DNA from 3 places in the Peribacillus sp. NPDC060253 genome. Region 1 is predicted to be linked to each of the others. Evidence: riboswitches for the same ligand, from Rfam matches in the RefSeq annotation. Region 1 holds a riboswitch; each other region holds the start of a gene.

Region 1 (10,705 bases):
TTCCAGAGCTTGGCACTTAGCTATGATCCCTGAAAACTTCTACTATGACTCTGATATTCCTGCATGCAGGCTTTTGCCGATTTTTGTCGCAGAAAACTGCTTGACCGGCTGTATATGAAAAGCAGACAATCAGTGATAGAGTTATGTTACGATCTTGATATCCAAACAAGCGGTTTCAAAGTGCCAAAGCAGGGTCCTGATATAAACGCGGGGAGGAATAGAAAAATGAAAAAAACATCGTTTGTCTATGCAATTTATATCGCCACCACACCAGAGATGCTTTGGGAAGCTCTAACGAGTGGTGAAGTCACGAAGAAATACCACTTTGGCTGTCAAGTCCAGTCTGACTGGCAAGAGGGCTCCACCGTTAAATATTTGCTTGAAGATGGGCGGATTACTGATCATGGTAAAATACTAAAGTGTGAACCATTTAACTTACTCTCATTTACATGGAACATGGCAGGAGACGAAACACCACGCGACCATCCCACTCGGGTCACCTTTGAATTAAAGCCAATGGATGATTCAACCGTGAAGTTAGTACTTAAGCATGAGGAGCTATTGGAGACAGTTTTCGTAGATGATGACAATACCTTTAAAGGCTTAAATAATGGATGGCCAGCCATACTAAGCAATCTGAAGAGCTTGCTTGAAACTGGACGGACCTTGCCGCCAATATCTGTTGATCGGTAATTAAGTTAGGGATACTCAAGAAATAGTCATGCCAACTAATGAGGTGTTTGAAGTCATCGTAAACCCTTGAGTTTTTCACTTTCCGTATGGGTTGTCGCGAAAAATCATCCGGAAATCACTTTTAGATACACACCCTTCGAAGCTTTTTTATTGGCTTCAATTCCCATGTTCTTCACTTTTTCCGATAAACTGGATGCTCTTACTGATTGGGTTCCATGAATAACGGAAGGATCAATGAGGCGCACTTTATTTTTCAGGTGTATATCGTAGTCCCATTGATCCTCCTTCACCAATACGTTACCATGAATCCGTTTTAGCAGGTTTTGCACTTCATCGTCTTCAGTGGAGCTTAACAAGAGCATGACTTCTTCATCTTCACCGAGTAAGTCATCAAGGCTGATTCGGTTTTTATCCAAAGCCAGTTTTAAGGTCTTTGCCAACATACCATAGCCATATATATTAAGTGGGTCCATGAAAAAATCAATAACTTCTCTGTAATATGTTTCCACAAACCATTCCGCCGATTCAATATTATCCAGATACATCCTTCCGTTTATGATGGTTAAATGGCTTAGAAAGTCACGAACGGATTCGAGTGTGATATGTCCGTATTGATACATATCCCGGAGAGTATAATCAACCCGATCGGCACATAACTCAGGTGCTGGCTGTTCAAGCAATGCCCATTTTGACTCAAAAATATCTTCACAATTATATCCATACAGTTTCAGTATAGGTGGAATTTCGGATTCCTTAATGACATGATCAAAAATTTTTTCATGATAATCTTCATCCTTACAATCCAGAGCAAAATCAATGACATGTGAAAATGCAGTGTGGGATACGTCATGCAGCAATCCTGCGATTTGTTCCTCTAATGACCCACCAAGCGACTTTATTAAAAGCATCACACCAATAGAATGTTCAAATCGTGTGACATTCCACTTCTCATTAACTAAATAACTTGCCCCTCCTTGATGTATCCCCTTCAACCTTTGGACCGGTTTGCTCCCTATCAGCTCTTCCAGGACTCCCTCTACAATGTGTTTCCCATAGATACTATCCGAAACGATCAATAACTGCGGCCTCCTCCATTAGTTTACTCATTACAGGTAGGTGATTTCACTGATCTTTTTCTGTAAAAATTATTTCCCCCCTTTCATTTTGCTCATATTGTTTTCTTGTAAATTTAATTTACTCCTCTTCATCATTCAAGTCGATATCACCTGGATTGACCTCATCAATACCCTCTATGATTATCATTTCATTTGTTATTACTTGATCTGGTGGATACACTTCAATAATGTCTTCTACAGGTTTTGTTTTATCTTTATAAGGTTTAGTGTATAGAAAATACCCGGTCAAGACTATGACAATTGAAGATAATATCCCGAATTTATTTTTCACTTATATAATCCCCCCAACGCCCATTGCATACCCTTACAATACCACAAAAGGATATTACTGGTTCAACGATAAATCAGGATTCAGGTTAACTCCGTTTGACGATTACGTGAATTTTCGTTTCATTAAATGGTGAATTTTTAACTTTATAAACAGCCATTTACAATTCGATCTAATAATTGACAATTAAAAATCAGTGAGTTATCATTCCGATTAACCAGTGGTCAATAAATAAGGAGGTGACAAGATGTCTCCAAGGAAATCAGCAGGTAAAGAATTGTCCAGGGAAATGGTCTTGAATGAAGCCAGAAACCTTTTTGCAGCGGTAGGGTATTCGAATGTCTCAATGAGGCAATTGGCTAAATCATTGGATTGCAGCCATGGAGCCATTTATTATCATTTTAAAAATAAGGCAGAAATATTTTATAGTTTGGTGAAAACGGATTTTTCCGTTTTAAATCATTTAATCGATGATATCATCATGTCGGAAAATGACCCTTCTGAAAAAATGGAAAAGATTTTATTGTGTTTCTTAGAGTTCGGTTTAACCCAACAGAATCATTATTCCATCATGTTTTTATCGAAGGAAAAAGAAATTCAGCAGTTACTTCAATTCGATTCTAATAAAACATACGAGAAGCTAATCCAGTCCCTGACGGACCTAACGGACAACAAACTGAATCCTGCATCAATATGGTCCATTTTTCTTTCTCTTCACGGATTCATAACGTTTTATATTAATTCTGAACTATCTTATCAAGATGTAAAAGGTTTAGCTTATTTTCATGTTAAAAATATCACGAAGAACATCAGATAATTTTTTTGAACATTATTAACCAATGGTCAATTAAAATTTGGGAGGTTTTTAAATGGTAAAGAAATTCCTTCATATTGAAGGACTCATGGTCCTTTTAGCTACGATTTCCATCTATTCGTCATATGAATTCAGCTGGTGGATGTTCCTTTTATTGATTTTGTCACCTGATGCTTCCATGCTGGCCTATCTGATCAATGAGCGGATTGGAGCAAAAGTTTATAACTTATTTCATACTTATACCCTCTCCATATTCACGATCTTACTAGCCGTTTTTCTAAAGTCGGATGCATTGATGATGATTGGTTTAATTTGGACCGCTCATATTGGAATGGATCGCTTATTTGGGTATGGTCTTAAATACACTTCATCCTTCAAAGCTACGCACATTCAAAGGCTGTAATAAGCTTTCCTCATGTAAAAGGCAGCGTGGTTACGCATCACACTGCCTCCTGCTCTCTTTTCTTTACACGCCTCGCTTGTTACCCCATATATAGGTATGCAACTGTGGCAGCACTTTCACATCATTCAATTCATCATCAGCTATCACTTTATCAATTAACTCTTCGTATTTCTTCAATAGTCCGCTAATTAGGTGCTGATCATCCGCCGTCCTGCTGTCATCATTCCCGACCTGCAGATAAAAAGGAACATCCGGGTACCGGCCATGTACTTTTTTTGCATACTGATAATCTTCATCATCAAAGACGACTACCTTCAACGAGACATTATTATCGGGATTTCGATCAGCCAGGTTCGATATGATTTGATCTAGCACCGTAAAGTCCGTGTTCATTCTAGAGCTCGGCGGCTTAGGTGAAATAGTCAGTTCATCAATATCGAGAAACCAATCCTGCCATCGGCTCCCCTGTGTTTCGACACCTATTTTCATTTTATTTTCATGTAAGATCGCTATCAAGCCGTTTAGGTTTTTCAGCAGAGCCGGGTTTCCGCCTGATATCGTCACGAAGGAAAAACCGGAACCCCCAATTCGCTTCAGCTCATCCCATATTTCTTCAGCAGTCATTTGGACGGTATCTTCCTTACCGGTGCCATCCCAAGTAAATGCGGAATCACACCAGGCACACGAATAATCGCAGCCGGCCGTCCGAACGAACATGGTTTTTTGACCAATGACCATTCCCTCACCTTGGATGGTCGGGCCAAAGATTTCCATAACGGGGAGTTTACTCACTTTCCATCCACTCCCGTCTGGCTTCAGCATAGCTTGTTGGCGTTTCGTAAAGGCGAATAAATTCGACCCTAGCACCCTCATAATCTTTTAATGAAAGGGCTTCGGCCATTTTTTCATAAATCCAAACAACCATATTTTCAGCTGTCGTGTTCATGAGCGGCAGGGTTTCATTCAAATAACGATGATCCAAGTGGATTTCAATTTCATTTTTCCATATATCCTTGATGTCCCCAAAATCTATCATCAAACCGCGTGAATCCGTATACCCGCTCAATCCGAAAATGACCTTATATGTGTGGCCATGCAGGTTCTTGCATTTTCCTTCATAGTCATGCAAATGGTGCGCCGCGTCAAAGGTGAATTCCTTACTCACGAGAACCCTCTTGTTTGTATACTTCAATTGGCTGCGCTGAATATCTTCATCAATTTTTTGGAGTTTATCCACTATAGAAAAACCGTACATCATGAAAGCACCTTCCGTCTGCTTACATAGTCATCCAGTCCTTTTTTTCGCAGATTACATGCCGGACAATCTCCACAGCCGTCGGAGATGATTCCGTTATAGCAAGTCAAGGTCTTTTCGCGGACAAACTCGAATGCGCCAAGCTGATCCGCAAGCTCCCATGTTTCCTCTTTATTAAGCCACATTAGCGGCGTATCAATCACGAATGACTGGTCCATCGACAAGTTCAAGGTCACATTCAACGATTTAATGAATACATCGCGACAGTCTGGATATCCTGAGAAATCCGTCTCACATACACCTGTGACGATATGTTTAGCGCCAATCTGACTGGCCAACACCCCGGCAAACGAAAGGAACAGCAAATTCCTCCCTGGTACGAACGTTGACGGCAATTCCCCGTCTTCCCCGTCCTCCACTGCAATATCACTTCTCGTCAATGCATTCGGTGCCAGTTGGTTCAGCAGCGACATGTCAAGGATATGATGGTTCACGCCCAATTCCTTGGCAATGTTTTGAGCGCATTCGATTTCCAAGCTATGCCGCTGATTATAATCGAACGTCACCGCTTCCACTTCCTCAAATCTCTCCAATGCCCAGAACAGGCAAGTCGTACTGTCCTGACCTCCGCTAAACACAACCACTGCCTTTTCTTTTTTCTTCATTTCTATAAAACTCCTTTTTACGGAAAAAAACAGCACCCTAAGAATAGAGCACTGTTTCTCCTTAGTTTTTTTGAGAGGGTAGCTAGAACCTCTTCCGCCTTAACGCGGAATATTATATTTTTCCAAGTCAATAGTAACTTGAAAACGATAATAAATCAAGATGATTATATTTAGTGAATATTAGATCTGATGGAAAATTTGGTTATCTTTTCATTGCTTAAATATCCCATTAACTATCCGATAAACAAGTATGAACAAAATATCGATAAAGGGGTCCATTCATTTGAAAAGCATTAAAGGAAAGGTATTGGTGGCATTTTCACTCATTATATCTTTATGTATCATCTTAGGAGCATTCAATATTTATAGCAGCAACAAGTCACTGGTATATTCCCAGGATATCATCGAAAAGGAACTTCCGCTTCTTATCCAAAATGAAAAGCTACTATATAATCTAGCACAAAGAACCGCATTCGCCCGAGCTTATATTCTATATGGTGACGAGAGTTATAAAGAAAAGTTCTTACAATATACCGAAGAAAGTCAGGTCATCCAGAAGAAACTCTTGTCCTTAAGCGATTCGGATAAAGCGAAGGATTTGATCGAGAAAAGCGTCGATTGGAGAACGATGATTGTAGACCGGGTATTTACCCAATATGAAAAAGGAAATGAAGAACGCGCTAAAGAGATACTCAAAAATGAAGTGGCGCCAATCAGCAATGAAGTAATGGAGGGTTTCAAGGAGCTTGCTACGGAACGCGAGGAATTAATCGCCTCTTCGGGTGAAACCGTCATCGCAAGCGGGAAATCGATTAAGTCGACAAGTATCATCATATCCATTGCGGCAGTCCTTATCGGCCTCCTGCTTGCGCTTGTTACAGCCAATCTCATTACCGCCCCCCTCCTTAAAATCAGGGACAGGATGAAAATGGTGGCTGACGGAGAGCTGAATCATGAGCCCCTTGAGCAAAAGTCAAATGACGAAATTGGGGAATTAACGGTATCCGCCAACCAAATGCAGAAAAACCTGCGTGATACGATTGAAAAAATGCTGGCTGTATCCGAATCCGTTTCGAACCAAAGTGAAAATTTGACTCAATCAGCGGATGAAGTCCAACAGGGCAGCAGACAGATAGCGACCACCATGTACGAACTTTCGGAGGGTTCGGAGTCGCAAGCAAACCGGGCAACTGAAATGGTGCGGATGATGGATGAATTCAGCGGCAAGATCGAACAGGCCCATCTTGAAGGAGTCGAGGTAGCGCAAAGCTCAACCGAGATCCTTTCCATGACAAAGGAAGGAACCACTTTAATGCGAAGTTCAGTCCAAAAAATGAAAATGATTGATGAGGTCGTTAAAAATGCCGTCGAGCAAGTGAAAGGGCTCGATTCCCATTCACAGGAAATCTCTCAGCTTGTTCATGTCATCAAGGATATATCCAATCAAACCAATTTATTGGCCTTGAATGCGGCCATAGAAGCGGCACGGGCTGGCGAACATGGAAAAGGCTTTGCCGTCGTCGCGGATGAGGTGCGAAAACTCGCTGAAGGGGTCACACACTCGGTTGGGGATATCACCGAAATCGTAACCGCAATACAAGCTGGTTCAAAAAACGTCGTCCATTCCCTGGAGGATGGTTATATACAGGTGGATGAGGGCACGAAACAGATAACCCTTACCGGCCAAACCTTCGAAACAATCAATCACTCTGTCGGGAATATGGGTACGAAGATTCAGCATATTACTAATGAATTAAACTACATCTCTACAAATAGTAAAAAGATCAATCAGGCCATCGAAGACATTGCAGCCGTTTCTGAGGAGTCAGCGGCAGGTATCGAACAAGTCTCCGCCTCCGCTCAACAATCGAGCTCATCAATGGATGAAATCACGAATCACGCCAGTGAACTTGCATCTTCGGCAGAACTGCTGACTGAACAGGTTAAGAAGTTCCAATTATGACACTAGCAATTTCCCGTCACATGAATGCGGGAAATTGCTTTTTTTCTTCCATTATAAGGGTTGTTTCATTTTCGTATATCGGGGAATAAATAACTATACACAATAATAACCATTAAAAAGCAAATCTATTAAAAGAGGCTGGAAGTGAATATTTTTCTTCGTTTTCAGAATATTTAGTGTATAATAGATATAACTAAAGGAATATTTTAACTGATATAATCATTGCTTCCAATACCTGAAAATCCTGACCTTTCCTTTCAACACCATGCACGGATACTTATACTCAGTAAGGATCCACTGCATGCTTTCTCTCGAATCAAATCATTCACAACTTTATTCACACAAAAACACAATTTTCACTCCGAATTCGTAAAAAAGGTTAAATTCCACTAATGATATGTTACTATTAAACTAAGACCTTTTAACCCCACAAGGAGGAATTCATATGAAACGTTTTTTCAAATTCATAGCAGATTTTAACGAAAGAAAAGCACTGGAACGGGAAAACGAAGAATTCTTTCGCAAAGAATACGAAAATTATATGAAGATGAATCCTGACAATCAAGGAAAAAGAAGGAGATTAGCTCCTAGACTTTATGTGATTGATGGCGGTAAAAAGGACTCCAACCTTGAGATTACTGACAGAAAGAAATCCAGTTAACCGGATTCCTTCCATAATCAGCTACCAATGCTGTAGCTCAAGACTCACAAACGTTAAATCTCCATGATAAACGGAGATTCGTGACCATTCCATTCATTTACAATATATAAGCCGAAAGCTCAGATATACTTCTGAGCTTTTTTTATTTTTCATTCTTCTATAAACACTATATCTATAGAAGAAACTAGGTATTTTTTAAAAAAAATGGATTAACTTTAGTTTATTTCATGTTTCAGGTAAAAGTTCAATTATAGTCCCATGGGTATTCTCTGAGGAAAAAACCGGAAAATATATTAAAAAAGAGATGTGTTCTTTTACTCATCTTTGTCCAAATTCAAAAGAGTTCAACTATTTGAGTCGATAGATGCAATATTTTACATTGAATGACAAATGAATAAACAATATTACATAAAGATTACCTTCTGGGTATAAACAATTATTAAACTGTAATAAACCTCACTCCAAAAAACATTTCATTATATAAATATAGCCATTAAGCATTAGGTTCAAATACTCACGAAACTGTTTTTGTGCTATTTATCATGGGTTTTTGTTACAACTACCATAAATTAGTGTAAATAAACCAGGTTTGACTGAGTTTTCATCCGCATCTTTGTACTCATAGCACATTTAATCCCTTTAGATACTATTACACTCTTATATACATTTTTTTGAAAAAGATGATAAAAACTATATTACGATAGAATAATTGACTCTTGCCTATTAAGTTTAAAATCATGTAGTGTGTATTCAGTAAATCAAATACTTCAAAAAAGAGAGGTAAAAAAATGGCACCAATATTTATCTGTGCGATCTTTTTGCTTGGCTATGGAATAGTCGAACAAAAACGCCATCAAAAGCGTCTCGACTCCATTCCAGTACGTGTAAATGTGAATGGGATTCGAGGGAAATCGACTGTAACGCGTTTAATTACAGGTGTAATTCAAGAAGCTAAGTACAAAACAGTAGGTAAAACAACCGGAACATCGGCAAGAATGATCTATTGGTTTACGGACAAAGAAAAACCGATCGTACGCCGCCCAGAGGGACCGAACATTGGTGAACAACGGCGTGTGGTCAAAGAAGTTGCCGATCTTGGAACAGAGGCACTTGTTTGTGAATGTATGGCCGTTCAGCCTGATTATCAACTAATCTTCCAAAATAAAATGATCCAAGCCAACATTGGGGTCATCGTGAATGTATTAGAAGACCATATGGATGTCATGGGCCCAACATTGGATGAAGTAGCTGAGGCCTTCACTGCTACCATACCCCATAATGGTCATTTAATAACAATCGAAAGTGAATACTTGGACTTTTTCAAACAAATTGCCAAAGAACGCAACACAAAAGTGATCGTGGCAGATAATTCAAGAATATCGGAAGATTTCCTACGCGAATTCGACTATATGGTATTTCCTGATAACGCTTCACTGGCTTTGGCCGTTGCAGAAGCTTTGGGCATTGATGAAAAAACGGCTTTTCGCGGCATGTTAAATGCACATCCCGATCCAGGTGCCATGCGGATCACCAAGTTCGGGGATCCAATCCAGCCAACTTTCTTTGTAAATGGCTTTGCGGCAAATGACGCGTCATCGACGCTGAATATCTGGGAACGTGTCAATACGTTCGGATACAGCACAGAACCTCCTATCGTCATCATGAACTGCCGTCCCGATCGTGTTGATCGTACCGAGCAGTTTGCAAGAGATGTCTTGCCATACATAAAGTCCGAAATCGTCATTGCCATTGGTGAAACTACATCACCGATCACAAGGGTTTTCGAGCAAGGTAATTTAGATACAAAAGAGTATTGGGATTTAGAAAACTGGTCAACTGAAGAAATTGTGGCCCGTCTCCGCCCATTAATGAAAAACCGCATCGTTTACGGTGTGGGTAATATTCATGGTGCAGCGGAACCATTAATCGAAGCATTCATGAAATCTAAAACGAAGCAAAAAGCGAGTTAAGTAGGAGGAACCTTAATGTTTGGAACGGATTTATATGTAGCACTAGTACTAGGAGTAACGCTAAGCCTTATCTTTTCAGAAAAAACGGGTGTCGTACCCGCAGGACTTATTGTACCAGGTTATTTGGCATTAGTATTTGACCAAGTGCAAATCATGCTTGTCATCATGATCATTAGTGTCGTAACTTATTTAATCGTCACTCACGGCCTTTCAAGATGGGTGATTTTATATGGAAGAAGAAAATTCGCAGCCATGATGGTGACCGGGATTTGCTTGAAACTCCTATTGGACTTCGTCTACCCCGTCATGCCGTTTGAAATATTCGAGTTTCGGGGAATCGGTATAATCGTACCTGGTTTGATAGCGAATACCATTCAAAGACAAGGAATGCCATTGACACTCGGCAGCACGCTTTTATTATCCGGCTTAACTTTCGGTTTAATGAACGTGTACTCCCTATTCTGAGGTGCATAAAATGAAACGGACTTTAAATTCAAAAGAAAAAACACTTATCTTTATTAAGCGCACGAAGAAAAAGAATCTTAAATACGCTGGAATCATACTACCTATATTACTAATCGCTTTAGGCATTACCACTTGGATGGGACAAGCTGAAGATTTGAAAACAGCCGCTTCCAAATCTGATCAACCATTGACGATGACAATGGTCGGTGATGTGATGATGGGGCGTAATGTTGAAGAAGTGACGGAAAAGCACGGGTATGATTATCTGTTCCGTTATATGAAGCCCTATTTTGCCGCTTCAGACTATGTCAGCGGGAATTATGAACACCCTGCTTTAAAAGACGGGGTATCTAACTACAAGGAAGCAGACACGGCCATCCGGTTAAACTCCAATAAAAGTGGTGTGAAGGCC
Region 2 (10,705 bases), on a different contig from region 1:
GGGGAACATTCATCATTCTGCAGACTAAAAAACGCGGTTTTACTCCAGAAACAACAAACAAGGCTTTCATCTTCTCACTATACTGGCATTTCTTAGACGTTGTCTGGATTTTCATCTTCAGTTTCGTTTACCTGAAAGGAATGATGTAATATGAAAGAATTATTCCCACGGGGACAAGTAATGGGATTTGCCTTTTCACTAGTCCTGACTTTGGTTGCACTTTCAGTTATAGTGTTTGATCTTTCACTTAAAATGGGAGTGATCGTCCTGCTTGTGACGGCCTTCATGCAAGCAGCACTTCAATTGGTCATGTTCATGCATGCAGGAGAGTCTGAAGATAAAGCATCGATTTATACAAACGTTTATTATGGATTATTTGTTGCATTAGTTACGATTTTCGGTACAATGCTAACAATGATTTGGGGATATCAATAAGCAATTCCGAAAAAACTGGTCGTCATCATGACGTCCAGTTTTTTTGCTTTTAATTGCAGTGGTTGAAGTATATATTTTTCTAATTCGCTGCATGAAAATTGGATCTTATTTCGGGGTTCACGAAAAGCGAAACGTTAATAGAACGGTCACATCTTCTATGAAAATCCATCCGTCCCTTTGTTATAATTAGTTATATGCCAATAAATTTAGACCATAGCGGAGATGATGAAATATGACATTGCCTGTTTTGATTTTAACAATTATCTTAAGTTTGGTTAAAATATTAGTTTCTTGTCTTCCGACCGATACAGTGAATTGGATTCTGAGCAAATTTAAACTGCATTCTGAACTTAGCGAAGCCAACTCTATCGTAACCCTTAACGGAAAACGCTTGGAAAATGAAAAAAAACTCCAAGTCATAAATTATTTTAATGAAGCTAGATTTCTAAAGAAAAATCACATATTCCCGGGTAACGAGCAATTGTTTTTACATCCAGAGAACAGTGGGACTCCATTAGTCATTGATACTAAAAGTGGCAAAAAGGATGTTAGGATATTTGTGTACATTTACAACGATCACGTTGATGTAGTTAAGCAGTACAAGAAGAAATTAGTTTCTTATAGCCTGCTTTCCGATAGCCTTCAAGAACATTCCATGCCATTAATAAGAAATTTAGTATAAAAACATTAAAGAAGACGGTCCTTAAAATGAGCGTTCAGACTGTAGATATACTCGATGAAAATTGAGTTTGTCTACAGTTTTTTTGAGGGTATGTAAAAATTAGATTACCACTCCAGGCACTCGCTTTCCGTCCCCCTTGCTCCTTTACGCCTGAGGGGTCTCCCTTGGACGCGCTTTTCCCGCAGGAGTTCTCGCACAACCGTTCCAACCAACTTTGTTTTAACCGTTAGATAGGATTCCTTTTGTCTACAAACTTGACGGTCCTTAAAAAGACCGTCTTTTTTTATAAGTCTTTATTGTGTAATTCTAAATTACTGGTTATTCAGATTGAAGGAAAAAACAATTGCTTTTAAGTGGGAGGGAATATCTGTAAAGGGGATCTTTATAGTGCAAGTGAAAAGTGATTTTAGAAATTAGATCAAAAAGGTAATAAAAAAGCAGGTATCTATTACGATGCCTGCTTTTTTATGCTTTCCATTGTTTTTCTACTTGATGAAGGGCTAGTTGTAAAATTTCTTCTTGATTAGTACCCGGTTTAGTAAGGACGTTAGTTTGATAAGATTTTCCTTGGAAATCAACTGTTACTGTAACTTTTACCATTTTGCATCTTTCCTTTCTTAATTAAATGAGATGGTTGTACCTACTTCTTTTATACCCGTGGCAGAGGATTTTTCAAACATTTCAAAAGCAGCAAAATTGGAAGAATCAATATTCAAAATTATCTGTTATTTAAAAGGATGTGTCAACACTTTTTTTGAACCAATCCTATTTCCCGGCTAAATAAAAAAACGACCTGGCTTGTGTGCACATGACAGTCAGGTTGTTTTTGTAAATGAACTATATTCATATTTTAGTTAAGATAATGCCGATTAATGCTGCAAATACTCCGGCAATTTGATAGGTTTTTAGTTTTTCCTTGAATAAATAACATCCAGCGAATACGACAACTAAACAGTTCAGGCTGACGACAGGGAAAATGATGCTTGCGATCCCGGTGTTCAATGCAAAGAAATAACATCCATAGCCTATCATGCTTAAAAAGCCTACTAAGGAACCGATTTTGACTTCCTTTAGCTTGATTTTTTCATTTTTAAAGGCTAGAGCCGAAAGAAGATAAAGCATTCCGCCTCCATACATTGATACAAGGATATCAAGGGAGTTTAAATGAAGACGTGTTGATGTCGTCATAAGAATGCCGAGTACACCAAAAGATAAGATGGAGAATAATGTGTGCATAATCCAAGGGACATATTGATGGTTACCTTTAGCATTAGGTGTATACTGAATGACTAAGGTAGCGAGAAACATGCAGACGATTCCACTCCACTGCAGGGTAGAAATATGTTCGTGAAAAATTAAAGCTGCACAGAGAATGGGGAATATGGCATTCGCTGCGATTAATGGTGATGTCAAGCTTGCCGGCCCTTTTTCAAAGGCGCTTGCCATCTGGATGTTACCATTAGCGTTCAGTACACCAATAGCTGCACCAAGCAAGATAGATAGCCAATCCAGCTTCAAACCATCCATAAATACTCCATAAAAAATGGACAAAATAAAAGCTGAAAAATAAAAGAAAAATTGGATATGTATCTTGGAATAGCCTTTTCCGCTGCTCCATTTGAAAATGCTATTATTGATACCGAAACATAAACTGGTGATGAGTGCTGCAAAAATCCACATTTGTATGATCTCTTCCTTCTTATAGGGTGAACTGCTTGTTTCATTTTAAACTGAATATATAAAGGAATCAAACCCAATTTAAGAGAGTTGCATTGACAGATTGTCTTTTTTTTTTTATATTTACTATGACAATTTAAAATATTTCCCGATAACGGGAGAGGTTCATAGCATCACCCTCTTAAAAAAACTATGGCTTTGATATTTTTCGCGAATCAACCATATCTTTGAGGAGATATGGTTTTTGTTATATAGAGGCCCATTTTATGAATCTCCCCTGACAAACGTGGAAGAGGAGGACTTTTTTATGTCTGGAAGAAAAGAAGAAGAATTAAATGATATTACATTGCTTGGGAATCAAGGGACAAAATATACATTCGACTATGCACCTGAAATTCTGGAGTCGTTTGATAACAAGCACCCTAACCGTGATTACTTCGTCAAATTCAATTGCCCGGAGTTTACTAGCTTATGCCCGATAACGGGGCAGCCAGACTTTGCAACCATTTACATCAGCTATATTCCAAGTGTGAAGATGGTGGAAAGCAAGTCTTTGAAGCTTTATTTATTCAGCTTCCGGAACCATGGTGATTTCCATGAAGATTGCATGAACATCATCATGAACGATTTAATCGAATTGATGGACCCGAAGTATATTGAAGTTTGGGGTAAATTCACTCCTAGGGGCGGAATTTCCATCGATCCATACACCAATTATGGGAAACCAGGTACGAAGTATGAGGAAATGGCGGATTACCGCTTGATGAATCATGACTTATACCCGGAAACTGTGGATAATCGTTAAAGAATAGGAGAGACAATGGGCATATGCCTGTTGTCTTTTTTTTGTTTTAGCCATTCTCGATTAGCGGTCCTGTTGCTTTGTCCTTTTTGAAAATACAAATGTCCTCCTATAATGGAATTTCCACTTGATTGTTTCGCTAAAAAGCGTAATAATAGGGAGAGTTGATTTTGACAGAATATTTACGAAAATAGGGGATGTCGAGATGAAAGTTGCAAAGTTTGGAGGAAGTTCACTTGCATCAGGTGAACAGTTGAGGAAGGTATTCGAAATTGTTGTTTCAGATCCAGAGAGGAAGATCGTGGTCGTTTCGGCTCCAGGGAAACGCAATTCCGATGATATAAAGGTGACGGATCTATTGATTGAGGCTGCAGAACAGCAGCTGCGCGGGAATAACGGTGAGCCTTTAATTGAGGACGTGGTCTCCCGCTATGCGAGCATTGCTGAAGAGCTGGATATATCCGAGCGTGTCATCACTGGGATTCATGAAAATTTAATGGCACTGTTGCATGCAGACCAAACTAACCCGAAGCGCTATTTGGATGCCTTGAAGGCCAGCGGTGAGGATAATAATGCGAAGCTGGTCGCAGGTTATTTCCAAAGCCGCGGGATAGAGGCACAGTATATAAATCCAAAGAAGGCTGGCTTGATCGTAACGGATGAAGGTGGATTTACCAAGGTGCTGCCAGAGTCCTATGATCGATTATATGCTCTTCGTGATGAACCTGGAATCGTAGTATTCCCAGGATTCTTCGGGTATACGTTAGATGGTGATGTTTTAACCTTCTCTAGGAGCGGTTCCGATATTACGGGTTCGATACTTGCGAATGGCGTCAAAGCTGATTTGTATGAGAACTTTACGGACGTAGATGCCGTTTATGCGGTGAATCCGAATGTGGTTTCCAATCCGAAAGGGATCCGGGAATTAACTTATCGCGAAATGCGGGAGCTTTCTTATGCCGGTTTCTCGGTATTCCACGATGAGGCGCTAATACCTGCATTCCGTGCGGGAATACCTGTCCATATCCAAAATACGAACAACCCGATGGCACAAGGGACCCGCATTGTGAGCACACGGGATAATACGAATGGTCCGGTTATCGGGATTGCAAGTGATAAGGGATTTTGCAGTATTTACATTAGCAAATATTTGATGAACCGTGAAGTTGGTTTTGGCCGGAAACTGCTGCATATCCTTGAAGATTACGGTGTTTCATATGAGCATATTCCGTCAGGCATTGATGATGTGACACTAATATTAAGGCAGGACCAGATGAAGGGTGATGCCGAGAAGAAAATCATTTCACGCATCAAGCAAGAACTTCATGCTGATGAAGTGATGGTGGAGCATGATCTTGCCTTAATCATGATTGTAGGTGAAGGAATGCGCCATAATGTCGGTACAACGGCAAGAGCCTCAAAAGCGCTGGCCGATGCAAAGGTCAATATTGAGATGATCAACCAAGGATCTTCAGAGGTAAGCATGATGTTCGGCGTGAAAGGATTCAATGAAGAGACGGCAATTCAGGCATTATATCACGAGTTCTTTTGAGAATAATAGATCAGTGACCTCCTTTTAGAAGGGGGTTTTTTTGTGATCAATCTTTTAGTCACTATACGTAAGGCTGGACTTTTTATCTGGTTCTTTATGATGAGCGTAAGATGCGAGACTCCTGCGGGGAAATCGCGTCAAGGGGAGACACAGCAGGCGTAAGCCGAGGAGGCTCCCGGACCGCCCGCGGAAAGCGAGTTCCCTACGTTAAAACAACGTTCAAATTGTAAAAGCCATAAAAAAACACCCCGTAAATGTTAGTTTGGTGTCTAACATTTACGGGGCAGTTCAACTCGATTTTCATCGAGTTTGTCTACAGTCTGAGCCTCCAATTAAAGATTGGAGGCTTTCCTTTTATATTAGTCCATAATGGTCAGTATTTGATCGATCGCTTTCCTTGGACGTGGGGTGGGGATCATATCAGGGTAGCCAACGTGAAGACTGCCGACGATTTTCTCGCCAGGCTTCACGCCTAGAGCATCACGAAACTCCATACTGTGTATCATGCCGTATGTTTCCCATATCATCCCGATTCCTTGTTCCCAGGCAAGCAGGCTGAAATTTTGGATCAGAGCACTTGTAGCTGCATAATCTTCTTCTCGTATCATTGGATTTGGATTCTCTTCCATGATCACTGCGATAAACATCGGGACACCAATAAGTTTGTTATATCCACGCTGTCCTGCTTCCTTTTTCTTTTCCGGATCCTTCTCTTTGCCTGCCATGAAGGCACGGGTTGCTTCTGCCAGTTTTATGCGGCTGTCACCTTGAACCACGACGAAGCGCCATGGCTGGGTCATTTTATGGTTTGGTGCCCACGTCGACGTTTCCAATAAAGTTTGGATGGTATCAAGAGGAACAGGAATGTCCTTAAATCGCTTGATGCTGCGCCGTTCTTTAATGATATCTTCAAGTTTCATGATCATCCTGCTCCTTTAATCTTATATATAAGTTTATTAGTTTTAAAAAAAATAACCCCGGCTGCCTAATATGCTTCCAACGTGAATAAAATGACTTGAATAAAGAGGGGGCAATATTCCAGTGACATGCATTCGCTAACAAGCATATAAGTTTTACTACTAGGCACAGAGAAGCCGGGGCGACATTGTAACTATGTACAATATCAAAAGGGTACGATAAGAGATTATCGCAATTGCTTATCAAATTTCAGAGATCGATAATGAAATTGAAAATCATTATCAATTAGAATTTTCGCTTATTTCCTGTTATTTGTCAAGAGCATTTATGAAAAAAAAAACAAGTTATTTGCCTAACCTTTAAATCAGCTTAAATCTTTTAAAAAATCTGTATAAAAATGTATAATGAGAAGATGAAAGATGCTATCTACATATGAAGAATCGAAGGGTGTCATAGATGATAAAACTGTCCTCATTTCTTAAACCGTACTGGCTCTTGATCATTCTTGCTTTATTATTAATGGTCGTCGAGCTCGGTGTTGAACTGTTACAACCTCTATTTATAGCAAAAATAATTGATGATGGCATTTTACAAAAAGATTTATCGGTGGTGATTAAATGGGGAAGTATCATGGTTGGACTTTCCATTTTTTCATTTCTTGGAGGAATCGTTAATTCCTTTACAGCATCACATGTAAGTCAAAGTTTTGGGCATGAGGTCAGGAAAAGCCTTTTTGGTAAAATACAGGCGTTTTCTTTTGCGAATTTGAATAACATCCCGACTTCCTCGTTGATTACAAGGATGACGAATGATGTGACCCAGCTTCAAAATACGGTTTTTATGGGCCTGCGTATCATGGCGAGAGCACCATTAATCGTAATCGGCGGGGCAATCATGGCTATTGCGGTCAATTTGAAACTATCTCTTGTGTTGGTCATTTCGATTCCTGTTCTTGTTTTCTTCCTGGGGTGGGTAATGAAACGAGCGGCCAAGTTATTTAAGCTAGTCCAGAAAAAGCTCGATAACGTCAATAGCGTCATGAGGGAAAACCTGATAGGCATGCGCCTGATCAAAGCTTTTCTTCGTAAGGACCATGAGATCGGAAGGTTTGACGACGCGAATGACGAGTTGAAAAGAAAGACTGTCACTTCCCTCCGTTTAATTGAAACGACCATGCCCATGCTGATGCTGGTCATGAATGTCGCGATCCTTATCATCCTTTGGCTGGGAAGCAAGTTTATTACAACGGGAGATATACAGGTTGGGGAAGTTGTGGCAATTGTAAATTATGCAACAAGGATTGTGGCGTCACTTTCCGTTTTTTCATGGCTGATCACGGTCATTTCCCGTGCAAAGGCTTCGGCGGAACGAGTGACGGAAATATTTGAAACTCCGATAGATAACGATGAAGGTAAGATGGAAAGCAAGAGTGAGGCCGTCAAGGGGGGAGGAATCAAGTTTCTTGATGTATCTTTCCGCTTTCCTGGAACAGATACACCAGTATTGAAAAACTTGAACTTCTCTATCGATCCGGGGCAATCACTTGCCATTATGGGAGCAACAGGGTCCGGAAAAACATCCCTGTTTCAGCTGATTCCAAGATTATACGAAGTTGAAAGCGGCTCCATTCGTATAGATGATCAGGATGTGAAAGATATTCCCCTGGATTCGCTTCGGAAAGGGATCGGCTATGTACCACAAGAGGCCCTGCTTTTTTCTGGAACGATAAAAAATAATATTGCCTGGGGGAAAGAAGGGGCGTCGATTGAGGAAATAATGGCAGCAGCCATGCATGCTCAGGTCCATGAAACCGTGATGAAACTCCCGAAGCAATATGAAACGCAGTTAGGGCAAAAAGGAGTGAACCTGTCAGGAGGGCAAAAGCAGCGGTTATCGATTGCGAGAGCATTGGTGCGCAGACCGAAGATTCTCCTTCTGGATGATAGTACAAGTGCGTTGGATTTGAAAACGGAAAGTAAATTGCTCACCGCTTTAAAGGCCTATACGTGCACGACAATCATCATTACACAAAAAATAAGTACAGCCATGGAGGCGGACAAAATCTTGTTGCTGGAAAATGGTGAAGTGCTCGCCGAAGGGAAACATGAAGATTTGATTCAAATAAGTGATCTTTATAGGAAGATCGTTCACTCACAGTTTGGGGAGGAGGGGATTTCTCTTGAGTCGAAAAATATCTCCCGATAAGGCAAAGTCAAAACCGGTCAACTCATGGAATACGATAAAAAGGATCATCCCCTACTTGGCGACGAAAAAAAGCCTGCTATTTTGTGTCCTTTTCATGGTATTGATTAGCTCGGTTTTGGGTTTGCTTGGCCCGTTTCTTGTTGGCAGGGCCATTGATGATTATATTGTCACAAAGGATAGCGGTGGGTTGATTAGCCTTCTTATCGGGCTTCTTTGCGTCTATATATTCTATTCCCTATCCATGTGGCTTCAGAATTATTGGATGATCGGCATTGCGCAGGATACGGTTTATGCGATGCGCAATCAATTGTTCAAAAAGCTTCACCAATTGTCCATTCCCTTTTTTGACCGACGTCAGCATGGGGAATTGATGAGCCGGGTCACGAATGATATAGAAAATGTCAGTTCCACTTTGAACAGTTCCGTGATCCAGATTTTTTCAAGTGTGCTGACACTGATCGGAACCATCGGGGTAATGCTGTATTTGAGCCCGTTATTGACGGTTTTAACCTTATTCATCGTTCCTCTTATGTTCTTCGGATTGAGATGGATAACGAACCGGACGGGAAAGCTTTTTAAAGAACAGCAGAAGAACCTTGGAGAACTGAATGGATTTATTGAAGAAACGATTTCTGGACAGCGGATCGTAAAGGCCTTTTCACAGGAAGATAAAGTGATTCGTGATTTTATCACCCGGAGTGAAAACTTAAAGAAAGCCGGATTTTTATCACAATCTTATTCTGGGCTGATTCCCAAGCTGATGAATTTACTGAACAACTTGAGTTTTACGGTAATAGCAGCAGTCGGCGGGTTTTTGGCGCTGAACGGAGTAGGAACGGTCTCCATCGGTGTCATCGTCATTTTCACCGAATATTCAAGGCAATTCACCCGACCGCTAAATGATCTGGCTAACCAATTCAATACACTCCTCTCAGCTGTTGCTGGTGCGGAGCGGGTTTTCTCCATTCTTGATGAAAAAGAGGAAGAAATGGATGAGAAGCAGGCCTGCGAACTTCGGGATGTTTGTGGCGAGGTGGACTTTGAAGGTGTTTCCTTTTCCTATAATGAAGAGGACCAAACGATATATGATGTTAGTTTTCATGCGGGAAAAGGTGATACCATCGCGCTAGTGGGGCCGACTGGGGCCGGTAAGACTACGATCATCAATCTTCTTGCCCGATTTTACGAGCCGAACAGCGGGCGGATATTGATCGATGGCCAGAATATCCAGCAGGTAACGAGAGCAAGTCTCCGCAAGCATATGGGCTTTGTTTTACAGGATTCCTTTTTGTTTCAAGGTACGATTCGGGAAAATATTCGTTACGGTCGATTGGATTCGAATGATGAAGAAGTGGTGGATGCAGCCAAGCTTGCCAATGCCCATTCCTTTATCATGAAACTGCCTGATCGATATGATACCATTTTGAATCAAGATGGCAGCGGAATCAGTCAGGGACAGCGCCAGCTTTTATCGATTGCAAGGGCTATATTAGCCGATCCCGTTCTATTGATCTTGGATGAAGCGACAAGTAGTATAGATACGATTACCGAGCTTAAAATTCAGGAAGCATTACACCGCTTGATGGAGGGAAGGACAAGTTTTGTCATTGCCCATCGATTGAATACGATTCAGCAAAGTGATCAAATCCTCGTACTTGATGAAGGCAGGATCATCGAAATGGGACCCCATGATGAATTGTTGCGGAAAAGGGGTTTTTATTACGAACTATATCGCAGCTCATTAAAGGAAAATCAGACCGGATGATGAAAAAAATGTGTGCCGTTAGGCGCACATTTTTTGTGTTGATCACAAAACCTTATACTTTGGACTTGCAATCCGTTTCGTTTAACGAGGCAATTGCCTCTTCTAAAAATATGAGGATTTCTTCCTTTACCGGATATAAACCTGCCGAGGAAGAGTCAGCTGCGGATTTACGGACTTCCCAGAATTTCTCCTCTAGATCTTTGTTTCCTTCGAAAATCAATTCGGATAAAAGCAGGCAATCTTCAGCGAGCAGTCTTCCTTCCTCGGATTCGGCAGGAAATCCTTTTTTGATGGTTAATTCTATACGTTTTATTAGGTTGATCCATTGTTTCGTTTGGATATTATCTTTTTCCATCTTAGGTAGTTTGTCCAAGGATTGCCGTTCTTCCTTGCTGAAGAATTGATCACGATTATGTTCTTTTCTTTTGATTAGCGGCAGCAGCAGCTCCCAATCGAGATCTCCTTCGACTTCTATGCTATTTAACAAGGTTTGGATGTTCTTAAGAGTGTTTTCCGCTTCCCCTATGCTTGATAGTGTCTGTTGTTGTTGATGAAGGAGCAATTCTTTGAAGGCCTTTTTATCCAACACGGTCTTTATATCATCTAAAGAGACCGAAAGGCTTTTAAGCAAGCAAATTTTTTCAAGCCTTTTGAGGTCTTTTTCCGTAT
Region 3 (10,705 bases), on a different contig from region 1:
ATCGCAGTTTGGACATTTGTCAATAGAGCCGCAACAAGGAGTACGACGATCCCTAAACCAAATTCCATTCCCACACTAAAACCAAGTTTTTTCGCTTGCGTTTTCCCCCTGAAAAAATGAAAGGCTCCTAAACCGATCATGACTAACATAAGACCGATTTTCGCAAGTAATAATTGTCCATATGTTGTGTTTAACAATGAATGGAAAGTCGGTACATGTTGAAAGCTGCTATATATCCCGCTAATGATCAGTATGATTACAAATAAAAACGCCCATCTGGAAAACCTATGAATGATCGACCAGTAAAATGTTTTCTTATCTTTTTGGACTGCCTGTCGATTGGCAAGCCCAGGCAAAATAACCAATAAGGCCATAAGGCCGCCAAGCCATAAAGCCATGGACAGTAAGTGGAGGAAATCCATTACAACAGCCAGAATGTGATTAGGAACAGCAGCTGTATGTCCTGTGAATGCCTTACAGACCATCAAAATGGCTATAATGATAAAAGAAAAGATGGGTAATGATTTAATCAAGGAGTTCTCGAGCATGAAATAAATAGCTAAAAATAGAAGGAGCAACATTAGAATTTCAATGACCCAGATGTTTCCGAAGTTTGTAGCATTCAATACTTCTTTTATATAAGTCACATTAAACGCATCCGTCCACCCTACACCAGCGTCAATCGTCACTTTTAAAGGCAGACTGCAGAAGACGGAAAGTGCCAAGCTTGCATATGAAACCCAAAGGTATAGACGTGCTCTCCTGCTAGCTTGAAAAAGGTTGGTATCCTTCGTTAAAGATAATTGGAAAAAAAGGACGCCTGAAAGAGCTGCGAAGCTTATGTATTGTAGACTTTGCAGGAAAATGATGATGGAATTCGGAAATCCTGCGTTCACTTCAGAAATGTCTTGATCTGATAGGGCGGTCGAGTTTCCGAATTGAAAGGGGATTGTCCCTTCGATGGGGTGGCCATCACTCGAAACCACTCTCCATTTTATGTAGTAAATCCCTTCATCGATTTTGCCTTTCCACTTAGCTTCCAGTATTGTTTCACTTTGTTCCGAAATTTTACTGTCTTGAATTTGAATTTTGTCCCCATTCTGGCTGAATACTTCAAGCGAATGGAAAGCTGGTTGTATATTCTCACTGAATTGAATGCTGATCTTTTCAGGCAGATTTTCCATCGCTTCATTTGGGCTAGGGTTAGAGCCTATTACTGTAGCGTGACCAGAAGCCATTGCCGGGTATAAAAGCAAACTGAATAAGCTTACTACCACCCATAAATAATTCTTCATCTTGGTGTGCCATCACCCTTTCATTAGCTTATGTAAGATTATTATAAGAGCAAAATGTGAAAAAACAGTGAAATTAAATGAATGATCTAAAGGCAGTTTGAGATTCAAAAGAAAAGGAAAACGATATGAATAGAATAGCCTACCTCCCAACATTATAGACATGTAAATAATCAAAAGGAAATATTGGTTTGGAATTCCTTTGCATGATGTTGTTGATCATTAGGGGTTGGATAGTTAGTGCAACAGCCCATTAAGAAATAATTAAGGTTTCTTTGTTACTATGGCCCTATCGTGTTTGCAGGAATTATAGGGGGGATAGGCTTTGCTAAAGAAGGGGTTAAAAGAAAAAAGCGTGAAGGTGGTCTTGGTTTGTTCTCTTGCGGGGATAGGAACATCATTTTATATGCCTGCCGCATACGCTGAGGAAGGGACAGCCGTCATTCAGGAAGATGCCCGAACGGTGAATAGTCTTTCGAAGCTAGAAATAAAAGATATTGCATTGGATCAAAAATTTGCAGAAGATGTACTCGACTATAGTGCAACAGTGGCGAATGAAGTTGAAAAGATCACCTTGCTTGCTGAGAGTATCAATGAGAATGCCACCATATCCGTGAATGGTGTCAAACTGACAAATGGGAAGGCCAAGGACTTAGCTCTTCAAACTGGCATCAATACATTCAAGATCACAGTCAGCGATGGAATAAATGAAACGATGACCTATACCGTCAAGGTTGAAAAACTTGAAAGTGATGACAACTTTTTAACTTCGATTGGATTATCAAGCGGCTCGTTACCTTTTGATTCTAAAGTGACGGCTTATAATGTTTCTGTGGAGAATGAAATCAAGACAATTACTTTGTCTCCGACATTGAGTGATAGTGCTGCAAATGTAAAGGTGAACGGAACGGCTGCAACGAGTGGAGGTGTAAAGGTACCCCTTCGAATTGGTAAGACAATGGTGAAGATTATCGTTACTGCAGAAAATGGGGATGAAAAAACATATACGCTAACGATTACACGGGCTGCAGCTAAGAAAACGGAATCGAAGGATAAGGATGCCGAATCTAAAGAGGATACAGTTCAAAAGGAACCTATTACTGGGGCGAATAAAACTCAGCCATCCGCGTCTAAAGGAGATAAACCATCTTCCACCCCTGTTGATTCATTTAATAATGTAAAAACAAGCAATGGCAGCAAAGTATCGAAGGTACAACAGAATGAAAACATTTCAACACAAAAAACGAAATCAATTCCTGTAGAGGAGGCAGTATCTGCTGATTCTTTAGGTGAAGAAGGTAAAACCCCGCCATTTTTGAACAATCTGACAGTATCAACTGGAGTATGGAACAAGCCTTTTGATTCGAATGAGCATACCTATCATGTCAAAGTCGATAATGATATTACCTCAGTCGAAATGAATGCTGCTTCAAGTGCTAGTGGAGCCACGGTTGAATATGAAGGTGAGAGCAGTAGGAATGTAAAGATCAAGGATAAAGCGAAGACGGCCATTTCAGTTACGGTTTCAAAAGATGGGAACCGGCGTACTTACGTTATTGTTTTCGAAAAGGATATGGATGTGGAAATGGATGAAGAAGAAACCGTGGACGATATCAAAACAAATGAAACAGAAGTTGAGGCAACGCAAATGAGTACAGCTGGTAAAACGGAGACTGTTCCATCGAATGACAAAGTCGTGCAGGGGATGTTGAATGGGAATGAGCCTGCAGCGGCGGGGTCATTCTGGGGGAAGGTCAAGGCGTTCTTCACTTCCCTTTTTTAAATGCACCAAAAGTTATTTTCGATCATGCAAAAAAGGACAAGTACTAACACTTGTCCTACGCTTTATATGGGCAAAATGATTTGAACTTCGGTTCCTTGGTTTAGCTCGCTGTTAAAATGGACCTTTCCCCGATGTGCCTCAATGATTCGGCAACTGACTGTCAATCCTAAACCGGTTCCTCTTTCTTTAGAAGAATAAAAAGGTTCCCCAAGATGCTTTAACCGATTTTTTTCTATTCCGCTGCCATTATCTTTGATGGTAATGGAAAGGTTTTTGTCCATATGCTCGAAATCAATCCAAATGTGATCGGCAGATGCTTCCATGGAATTTTTGAGCATGTTTATGAATACTTGCTTTAGTTGGTTTGCCTCACATGAAAGCAGGGGGATTTCATTTTTTACGGATATTGATATTTGGGTTGGATAAGAGTCTGCCTCCGGTTTCAATAAGGTCTTGACTTCATTCATCAGTCCGATGATTTGATGTTTGCTGAATGGAAGTTCCTGTGGTTTTGCCAGAACGAGTAACTCGCTTACAATAAGATTGATCCGGTCCAATTCGCTTAACATGATTGTATAGTATTGTTCAAATGGATGATCGTTCTTTTTAAGCAGCTGGACGAATCCTTTTAACGAAGTTAACGGGTTACGGACTTCGTGGGCTACACTGGCGGCAAGTTCGCCGACTATCGATAATTTTTCCGTTCTTCTTAATCGTGCTTCCGTTTCTCGTATTTGAGTGACCTCTTTAGCATAAGTAATGATTCCGACTAATTCCTCACCAATCATCATCGGGACAAACGTACAGGAAAGCAAGATGGACTTCCCGTATTTCGTAAGGAATTCAATATCTTTCCCTTTCTTGATCCCTTTATGGTTTTCCACGACATATTGGCAAGAGGTACGGATCAGTTCTTCATCCTCCTCTGAAAAGTTCAACTGTATGAATGAGGCGCCATGGATTTCTTCTTGTTGAAACCCTGTTACCGTTTCAAACCTAGGGTTTACGGTAGTGATCATACCGTTTAAATCAAGCATGAGCATCGGATATGGGTTGTGTTCAAACAATGATTTATAGCGTTGTTCACTATCGAATAATTGATTCTCTGCGACAACTCTTTGAGATATATCCCTGCCTATTACGACTAAGCCTTTTCGGGAACCATCCTCAAAGAACAATGGGACTTTGATCGTATCAAAGGTTTTGTGATTGCCATCGGGAAGAGGGATGATTTCCTCACACCTTGTGATTTCCCCTTTAATCCATGTTTCTTCATCGGAAACTTCACAGTAGATCAACGACTCTTTATAAAATTCGGTGTATTCTGCGAGCTCGCTGTCTTTTTTGCCCTTATAGTCTACATGCTCCAATTGAAATAATTGCAGTCCGAAGGCATTGGATTCAAGCCAACGGCCTTCACCATCCTTGAAGTTAACGAAATCCACCATTGAATTAATGAGTGTACGCCGACGTTGTTCCGCTTCTTTTAATTGTTTGAATTCTTCCCTTTTAGCTAAATAAAGGTATAGGACCAAGCCTATTGATAAAAGAAAGACAATGCCTTCCGCTCTTTGAAGTTGAATGAAAACCACTTTGTTGTGGATATTTGTAGTTAAAAAATAGTCGAACACGACTAATGTAAAAATCCCGGAAAGGATATATATTGCTAAGATGGAGCGTTTGGACATGGAGATTCTCCCTGATTTTAAGACATTTCTAAGGTAAAATTACATACACATTTTAACAAACTATCGGAGAAAAATATATGCAGAATCATAAATAAAAAACAGGGACCAATGCGGTCACCTGTTTTTCCTGAAGATGGTTAGGGCTTTTTTCTTTTTTAAACGTTTATAGATAATGATAAATAGTAAGAAGAGGATTGCGAGTGCAGCTACCGTGTACAGGTTCATTTCAACAGATAGGAGTCCATATGAGATTAGCGATAGAAAGAAAAAGTATATAAGGTTTCCCAGTGCTGTCGCAAATAAAAAATCCTTGAAAGTGACGGTACTGACTCCAGCAGCCAAGTTAATTAAACTCGTTGGGATAAGCGGGAAAATCCTCCCTGTAAATACGTACATAAAGCCATGCTCCACAACGGTTTCTTGCCATTTTTCGCCCATCTTCTTTAAGAGTGGTTCCTGAAACCAGTTTCTTGCTGCATAAAAAATCAATCCGGACGCAACAACACTTGTAAACCAACTCCATAGATAGCCATATATGAACTCGAATATCGTGACATTGATAGTAAGGAGCAAAATTAAAGGGATGATTGTAAATGAATTCTGGATAAACATCAATACGAATGTCACGAAAAAAGTGAGCAAAAGGTTTTCCTTCAATATGTTAATGACTGAATCAAGATCACTTTTCCAAACCAAAGTAAACAATTCCGCATTAGAATAAATGAATATTGCGATTACCAGAAGACCGATTAAGGTCAGGACTTTTTTCAAAGGGTCACCACCATTCTTACTAATAGTTTATCATTTTCAGGCTCATTGGTGAAAAAAAGAGCTGTCGCATGATGCACACAGCTCTTTTACATTATAGTGGGTTTACGAAGCGAAGATTCCTTTAAAGCCACTTTTCAAACTGAATTCTTTTGTTCATTCCATAAATAATTGGCGCACCAATCAAGAGGACAACGAACTCACCGACAGCCGTGGTCATCCAGCTAAACCAGAATGGTAAGCCAAAGGCAAGGTTCAGTTCAATTGCAATCAAAAACATGGTGAATGTGAAAAAGATAATCGTTGCGATCATCCGCCCTTTAATGCTTTTTATGAACCGCGATACAAAAATGACCAGCAATAAGGCGAGCACGGATTGCCCCACCCCAAAAATCAAATCATACGGAACCATCGGTGAAAAGAGCAGATTCGATATGAAGACTCCGCCGACGATACCGTAGATATACTTTTTATTGAATACAATCAGATGATTCAACATTTCCGGAACTCGAAATTGGAACATCTCAAAAGCGATTGGTTTAAACACCAATGAGACCGCCACATACAAGGCAGCCAATAACCCGTTTATCACGAGTGTACGAACATTCATTTTATTCTCTCCCTAGTTTTTTATCGTGGGATGGTTACGAACCACGTTTAGGCTTTTTCCCGAAGATTAATAGTAGCCCATATATGCTTGTTGCGTCAATTTGTAAAGAATGGTTTTTAAATGATAACTCATCATGCAGTGAAAGTCTAAAAGGATTTTGATTTATTGCAATGAAGGATGATATTATTTTTATATGTACTTCAAAGGAGTGAATATAATATGTCGATCGAGAGTGTCAAAAGCCATTTTAAACAATGGGACCGGGAAGGCGATGTAATGGAGTTCGAAACATCAAGTGCTACGGTGAGTGAGGCAGCAGAAACCATCGGCGTCATCCCTGCTCGGATTGCTAAGACTCTTTCTTTTAAGGGGGAAGGTGAAAATGCGATTTTGGTTGTAGCAGCTGGGGATGCAAAAGTGGATAATAAGAAGTTTCGCCAGATGTTCGGATACAAGGCACGAATGCTGTCACCTGAGGAGGTGCTTGAACAGACCGGACATGCAATCGGGGGAGTTTGCCCATTTGGACTTGCAAACGACCTAGATGTTTTTCTTGATGTATCAATGAAGCGTTTTGAGTCATTGTTCCCGGCATGCGGCAGTGCGAACTCAGCAATAGAACTTACAACCACGGAATTATTTGAATATTCGAACGCCGAGGATTGGGTGGATGTTTGTAAGGCTTGGGAAGAAGAAGGGAATGAGGAAACGGCGGTAGGCAATGCAGTAGATTCGCAATAAATAAAGTCCACTTTGTGTGGACTTTATTTATTGATGACCGTTTCTACTTTGTTCCACTTCTTTTGAAATAGCTACACCAGATGCAAATTAACGGTCTATAATTGGTGGTAGGCAAATCGCGGAGAAAGTTTATAAGTGGAGGGTGAAAGATGTTAAAGGGAAGCGATAAAAAAAACAATAGCAGCTATCTTAGTCTTAAAACTCTTTATGAAGAAAACATCACGGTTAAGAGCATAGCCCAGGAACTTGAGTTTTGCCATAAAAATGATGAAGCAACTGACATACAAAAAGCGTTGGAAAAAAAGAATTTCGATATAATGGCAGTGCAAGATCAAGGGGAAATCATCGGATATATCGAAAGGCAAGAACTTGGTGAAGGGATCATCTCGGAATACTTGAAAAGTTTTTCACCTAGGGAAATGGTTTCGGATTCAACCCCTTTGATACAACTTCTTCGTATTTTTAAGAATAAAACAAGGGTGTTTGTGTTAGAGAATAATTCTATAAAAAGCTTAATTACGCATGCCGACCTTCAAAAGCCCCCAATCAGGATGCTGATATTCGGATATATTACCCTATTGGAAATGAGGATGAGCGATATCATCATGCATAGGTTCGGTGATGGCATCTGGTATCCAATGATCAGCGAGGACCGTTTAGAAAAGGCAAACGAATTATATAGGAGGAGAATCGATAAAAATGAAGATATCAATTTAATAGAATGCCTGCAAATCAGTGATAAATTCGATATCATTCATAAAGATAAGGAATTGAGGGGGTTCTTCCAAATTCCTTCGAAAAGCAAGGGGAAGAGGGAGGCAAATGCCATCCGGAAATTAAGGGATAAGATTTCCCATGCTAATGAACTGGGGCTGGACATGTCGTGGATGGAAATCATTGAGGTGGTCGAATCCTGTGGCCAACTTCTTGAAATCTCTGAATCCTATCAGTATGAATAATAAGGATCCGGCTATCATGCTGGGTCCTTTCTCCGCGTTTTTGATCCAAAAGAAAAAAACTGCCCATTTCAGGCAGCTCCCTCAAAAAGTCAAAATTCCGGTAGTTGATCCAAGTTATTTTCTTTTATCCCATCGGGCTCACTTCGCAATATATCACGTCCATATTTATGGAAGACGTCGACATTGGCAAGGTTGCCTGCTTTTGCTTCGGAAAGGGCAGTGGGGTAGTCTAGTTCGCGACCAGAGTTCGTCTTGATTGCGATAATATTGTCCTCTTCATTTTTCCTTACTGCTATGATTTCTTCTTTTCCAGATGAATCAATTTGGTTTGCTTGCGGTGTACCCTGCTGTTTATAGGTTTCATAGGCTTTTTCAAATTGGTCCATGTTTTGGACACCTCCTATTTATAGGGTGAGCCATTTGTTCTGCAATATACAAACCGAATTTCGTCTAACTTGAGCCGTTACTTTGTCAGGATGTGCCGATTTATCGGCACGCTTCATGAGCGAAGCCTGTCTTCTTGTCCTTTTTGCTCTGGCATGGCACTTGAATAAGTGGAAGTGTGAAACTATATCCACTTAATAAAGGGAGGAATATGAATCCAAATCATAAAAAAGGGAAAAAGGTGAAAGCTCCGCATTTAATTGACGAAAAAGAATTCAGATCATGCATAAAAAAAGAGGAGGAAGCCTGTTTCTTTTTTTTATGTTTAAAAATGGAAATTCAGGGGTAGAAAGTCTAATTCAGAATTGGTTTTGATGAGAAGAATTTCCTAAATACCTAGCGTAAATAGCTTATTTATCCCTATTTAACTGTAAGACTATAATCCTTATAATAAAAATTATGAAAAATATGACATTCTACATAATGAGATCTTTGAGGTGATTTTTTAAGTGTATGCAAATTCATTGAGTGAAATTCACTCAGCCCTCTCCAGTAAAATGTCCGATGTGAATGAAAAAATCAATCGTTTGGAGCAGGCAAAAAGACAAATCAAAGAAGAACAGAATGCTTGTCTTGGGGAAATCGCTAAAATTAAAAATCCGGATTTGGAAAAAAGCTGGACGGGAAACCGTGCAGAGGATTTTCAAGATGCCCGCAGTGATGCATATAAGGCTATGTCCACGATCATTCATGATGATTATGACGACTACCAAGAGAAAATCGAGGGAAAGATCACGATACTGAATATAGATAAAATAGCTCTGAGTGCAGCAGGCACGATAGCGCATGAAGCGGATGTCCTTTTAGGTAAAGGGGAAGCCGTCATAGATCAATTGGAAAGTAAAATATCATATATAAAAGGGTGGTTGTTTTAATGACGACAATCAAACTGAATCATCCTGCCGTAACGAAACAAGTCGATCAGGTGAAAACGGCGCTTGGTACAGTCGCGCTTGGAAATCTGCCAGCAGGTGAGCTTGGAAAAAATAAATTGCAATTCACCTCGAAATGGATCGACCGGGAAACGAACCTCGAGAAGGTTTTTGAGCAATATATTAAAATCGTCCAGAAAAATGTGGAAGATACCCGTGCCAACATTGACTTATTAAAAGAACAGGATGAAGCCATCGCCCATACGTCTTCACATGGGTTTCCTACGCGATGAAAATATATGAAGCCAAGACATTGACGGCCGCAACCAAGTCGCGTGCCAAGCAATATGAAGAACTAAAGAAGGAAGTCACAGCCCTGAAAAAGGAATTTCAGGGTATCGTCGGCCTGGATAACGAGTTTCAGGGAGCCGGTGCAGCTGCCATCAAAAGCTTCTATGAAGCGCAAATCCAGGTGGCGGACGCCTGGATGGAACTATTCACTACCCAGATCAGTTTTTTGGAGGGCATTCCGGCCAGTCTGGAAGAGGCGGACCTCTCCGGAAATACGGTGGTCGAGGTTCCCTTTTTAGATGGCGAAGTCTCAAACGGCATAAACCAAGCAAAGTCCCTTGTCGATGAACAAGCGAACGATCTTCAAAGGATCCTCGACAGCATTGATGATATCCTGCCTCTTGATATGTTCGACCAAAAAGACTTTAATGAAAAAATCACGCTGGCCGGCCAGAGACTGGATGACACCGTGACAAAGGTCGAGAATGTCGACAGGCAATTGGTCGAGGAATATGATGTATCCGTCGGCCAGGAAAACGTGGCCGTTGGCCTTTTCCGCGCCTTACTAGATGCCACCAAACAGGATGGCAATGTTTCGCCGATAACGTTCAACCAAACGGCCTTTAAGAATAGTGACATCTATCGAGTGAAGGATGAAGTCGCCGGTCAGATGAAAGACTATCAGACCTTTAAAAAGCAGCAAGCCGATGCACGGAAAATCGAACGCGAAATGGAAGAGCTCGAAAACCGCCCATGGTATGAAAAAGCCTGGGATACGACAAAAACCTTTACAGGGGAATTCACCGGATATTATGATTCTATCAGGGCAACGACCGGAGTCGATCCAGTAACGGGCCGCAAGCTGTCCGATGCCGAAAGAATCGCAGCAGGAGCCATGGCCGCAGCCGGATTCATCCCCGTCGTCGGCTGGGCCGGCCGGGCCATCAAGGGCGGAAGCGCCATCTACAAAACGGCCAAAGGACTCAACGCAGCGAATCACGCGCTCGATGCCTATAAAACGACAAAAGGCTTTAGCCTCCTCCAAAAAACCGAATACGGGATATACGGACTCCTCGCAGCCAACGGCCTTGGCGAAGCAGTTACAGGCAAGGACATGTTCGGCAATAAGCTAACCGAGGAACAGCGCCAGAACGGGCTGTTGATGGCACTTGGAATCGGCGGTATAGCAGGTGCGGCTAAGTATGTGGATCATTTACAGGCAAAGAATTCATTCTATCAAATTACTGACTTATTAAA

Evidence for each region. Region 1 has a riboswitch for preQ1 ahead of queC (7-cyano-7-deazaguanine synthase QueC). Riboswitches for the same ligand answer to the same signal wherever they lie in the genome.
Region 2: another riboswitch for preQ1. It lies ahead of queF (preQ(1) synthase); the one in region 1 lies ahead of queC (7-cyano-7-deazaguanine synthase QueC).
Region 3: another riboswitch for preQ1. It lies ahead of ACFWE9_RS07315 (QueT transporter family protein); the one in region 1 lies ahead of queC (7-cyano-7-deazaguanine synthase QueC).

What each region holds. Positions count from the first base shown of each region.
Region 1 is NZ_JBHXAS010000006.1:67,743-78,447, reverse strand. It holds gene ACFWE9_RS03185 (SRPBCC family protein) at 226-693, shown strand; gene ACFWE9_RS03180 (HD domain-containing protein) at 798-1,769, opposite strand; gene ACFWE9_RS03175 (hypothetical protein) at 1,888-2,100, opposite strand; gene ACFWE9_RS03170 (TetR/AcrR family transcriptional regulator) at 2,345-2,914, shown strand; gene ACFWE9_RS03165 (DUF4260 domain-containing protein) at 2,967-3,314, shown strand; gene queE (7-carboxy-7-deazaguanine synthase QueE) at 3,378-4,106, opposite strand; gene queD (6-carboxytetrahydropterin synthase QueD) at 4,099-4,569, opposite strand; gene queC (7-cyano-7-deazaguanine synthase QueC) at 4,569-5,234, opposite strand; PreQ1 riboswitch class I at 5,290-5,332, opposite strand; gene ACFWE9_RS03145 (methyl-accepting chemotaxis protein) at 5,518-7,197, shown strand; gene ACFWE9_RS03140 (hypothetical protein) at 7,643-7,858, shown strand; gene pgsB (poly-gamma-glutamate synthase PgsB) at 8,647-9,828, shown strand; gene pgsC (poly-gamma-glutamate biosynthesis protein PgsC) at 9,844-10,293, shown strand; gene ACFWE9_RS03125 (CapA family protein) at 10,304-10,705, shown strand, end outside.
Region 2 is NZ_JBHXAS010000029.1:21,910-32,614, forward strand. It holds gene qoxC (cytochrome aa3 quinol oxidase subunit III) at 1-149, shown strand, start outside; gene qoxD (cytochrome aa3 quinol oxidase subunit IV) at 151-435, shown strand; gene ACFWE9_RS10265 (YfmQ family protein) at 668-1,117, shown strand; gene ACFWE9_RS10270 (BA3454 family stress response protein) at 1,583-1,717, opposite strand; gene ACFWE9_RS10275 (EamA family transporter) at 1,961-2,797, opposite strand; PreQ1 riboswitch class I at 2,949-2,994, shown strand; gene queF (preQ(1) synthase) at 3,102-3,599, shown strand; gene ACFWE9_RS10285 (aspartate kinase) at 3,802-5,148, shown strand; gene ACFWE9_RS10290 (nitroreductase family protein) at 5,508-6,068, opposite strand; gene ACFWE9_RS10295 (ABC transporter ATP-binding protein) at 6,523-8,271, shown strand; gene ACFWE9_RS10300 (ABC transporter ATP-binding protein) at 8,246-10,036, shown strand; gene ACFWE9_RS10305 (MerR family transcriptional regulator) at 10,089-10,705, opposite strand, start outside.
Region 3 is NZ_JBHXAS010000018.1:51,362-62,066, forward strand. It holds gene ACFWE9_RS07295 (copper resistance protein CopC) at 1-1,295, opposite strand, end outside; gene ACFWE9_RS07300 (cadherin-like beta sandwich domain-containing protein) at 1,618-3,075, shown strand; gene ACFWE9_RS07305 (PAS domain-containing sensor histidine kinase) at 3,138-4,763, opposite strand; gene ACFWE9_RS07310 (TVP38/TMEM64 family protein) at 4,878-5,534, opposite strand; gene ACFWE9_RS07315 (QueT transporter family protein) at 5,656-6,141, opposite strand; PreQ1 riboswitch class I at 6,148-6,192, opposite strand; gene ACFWE9_RS07320 (YbaK/EbsC family protein) at 6,361-6,882, shown strand; gene ACFWE9_RS07325 (hypothetical protein) at 7,032-7,841, shown strand; gene ACFWE9_RS07330 (DUF3892 domain-containing protein) at 7,931-8,227, opposite strand; gene ACFWE9_RS07335 (YwqH-like family protein) at 8,735-9,160, shown strand; gene ACFWE9_RS07340 (YwqI/YxiC family protein) at 9,160-9,450, shown strand; gene ACFWE9_RS07345 (ribonuclease YeeF family protein) at 9,447-10,705, shown strand, end outside.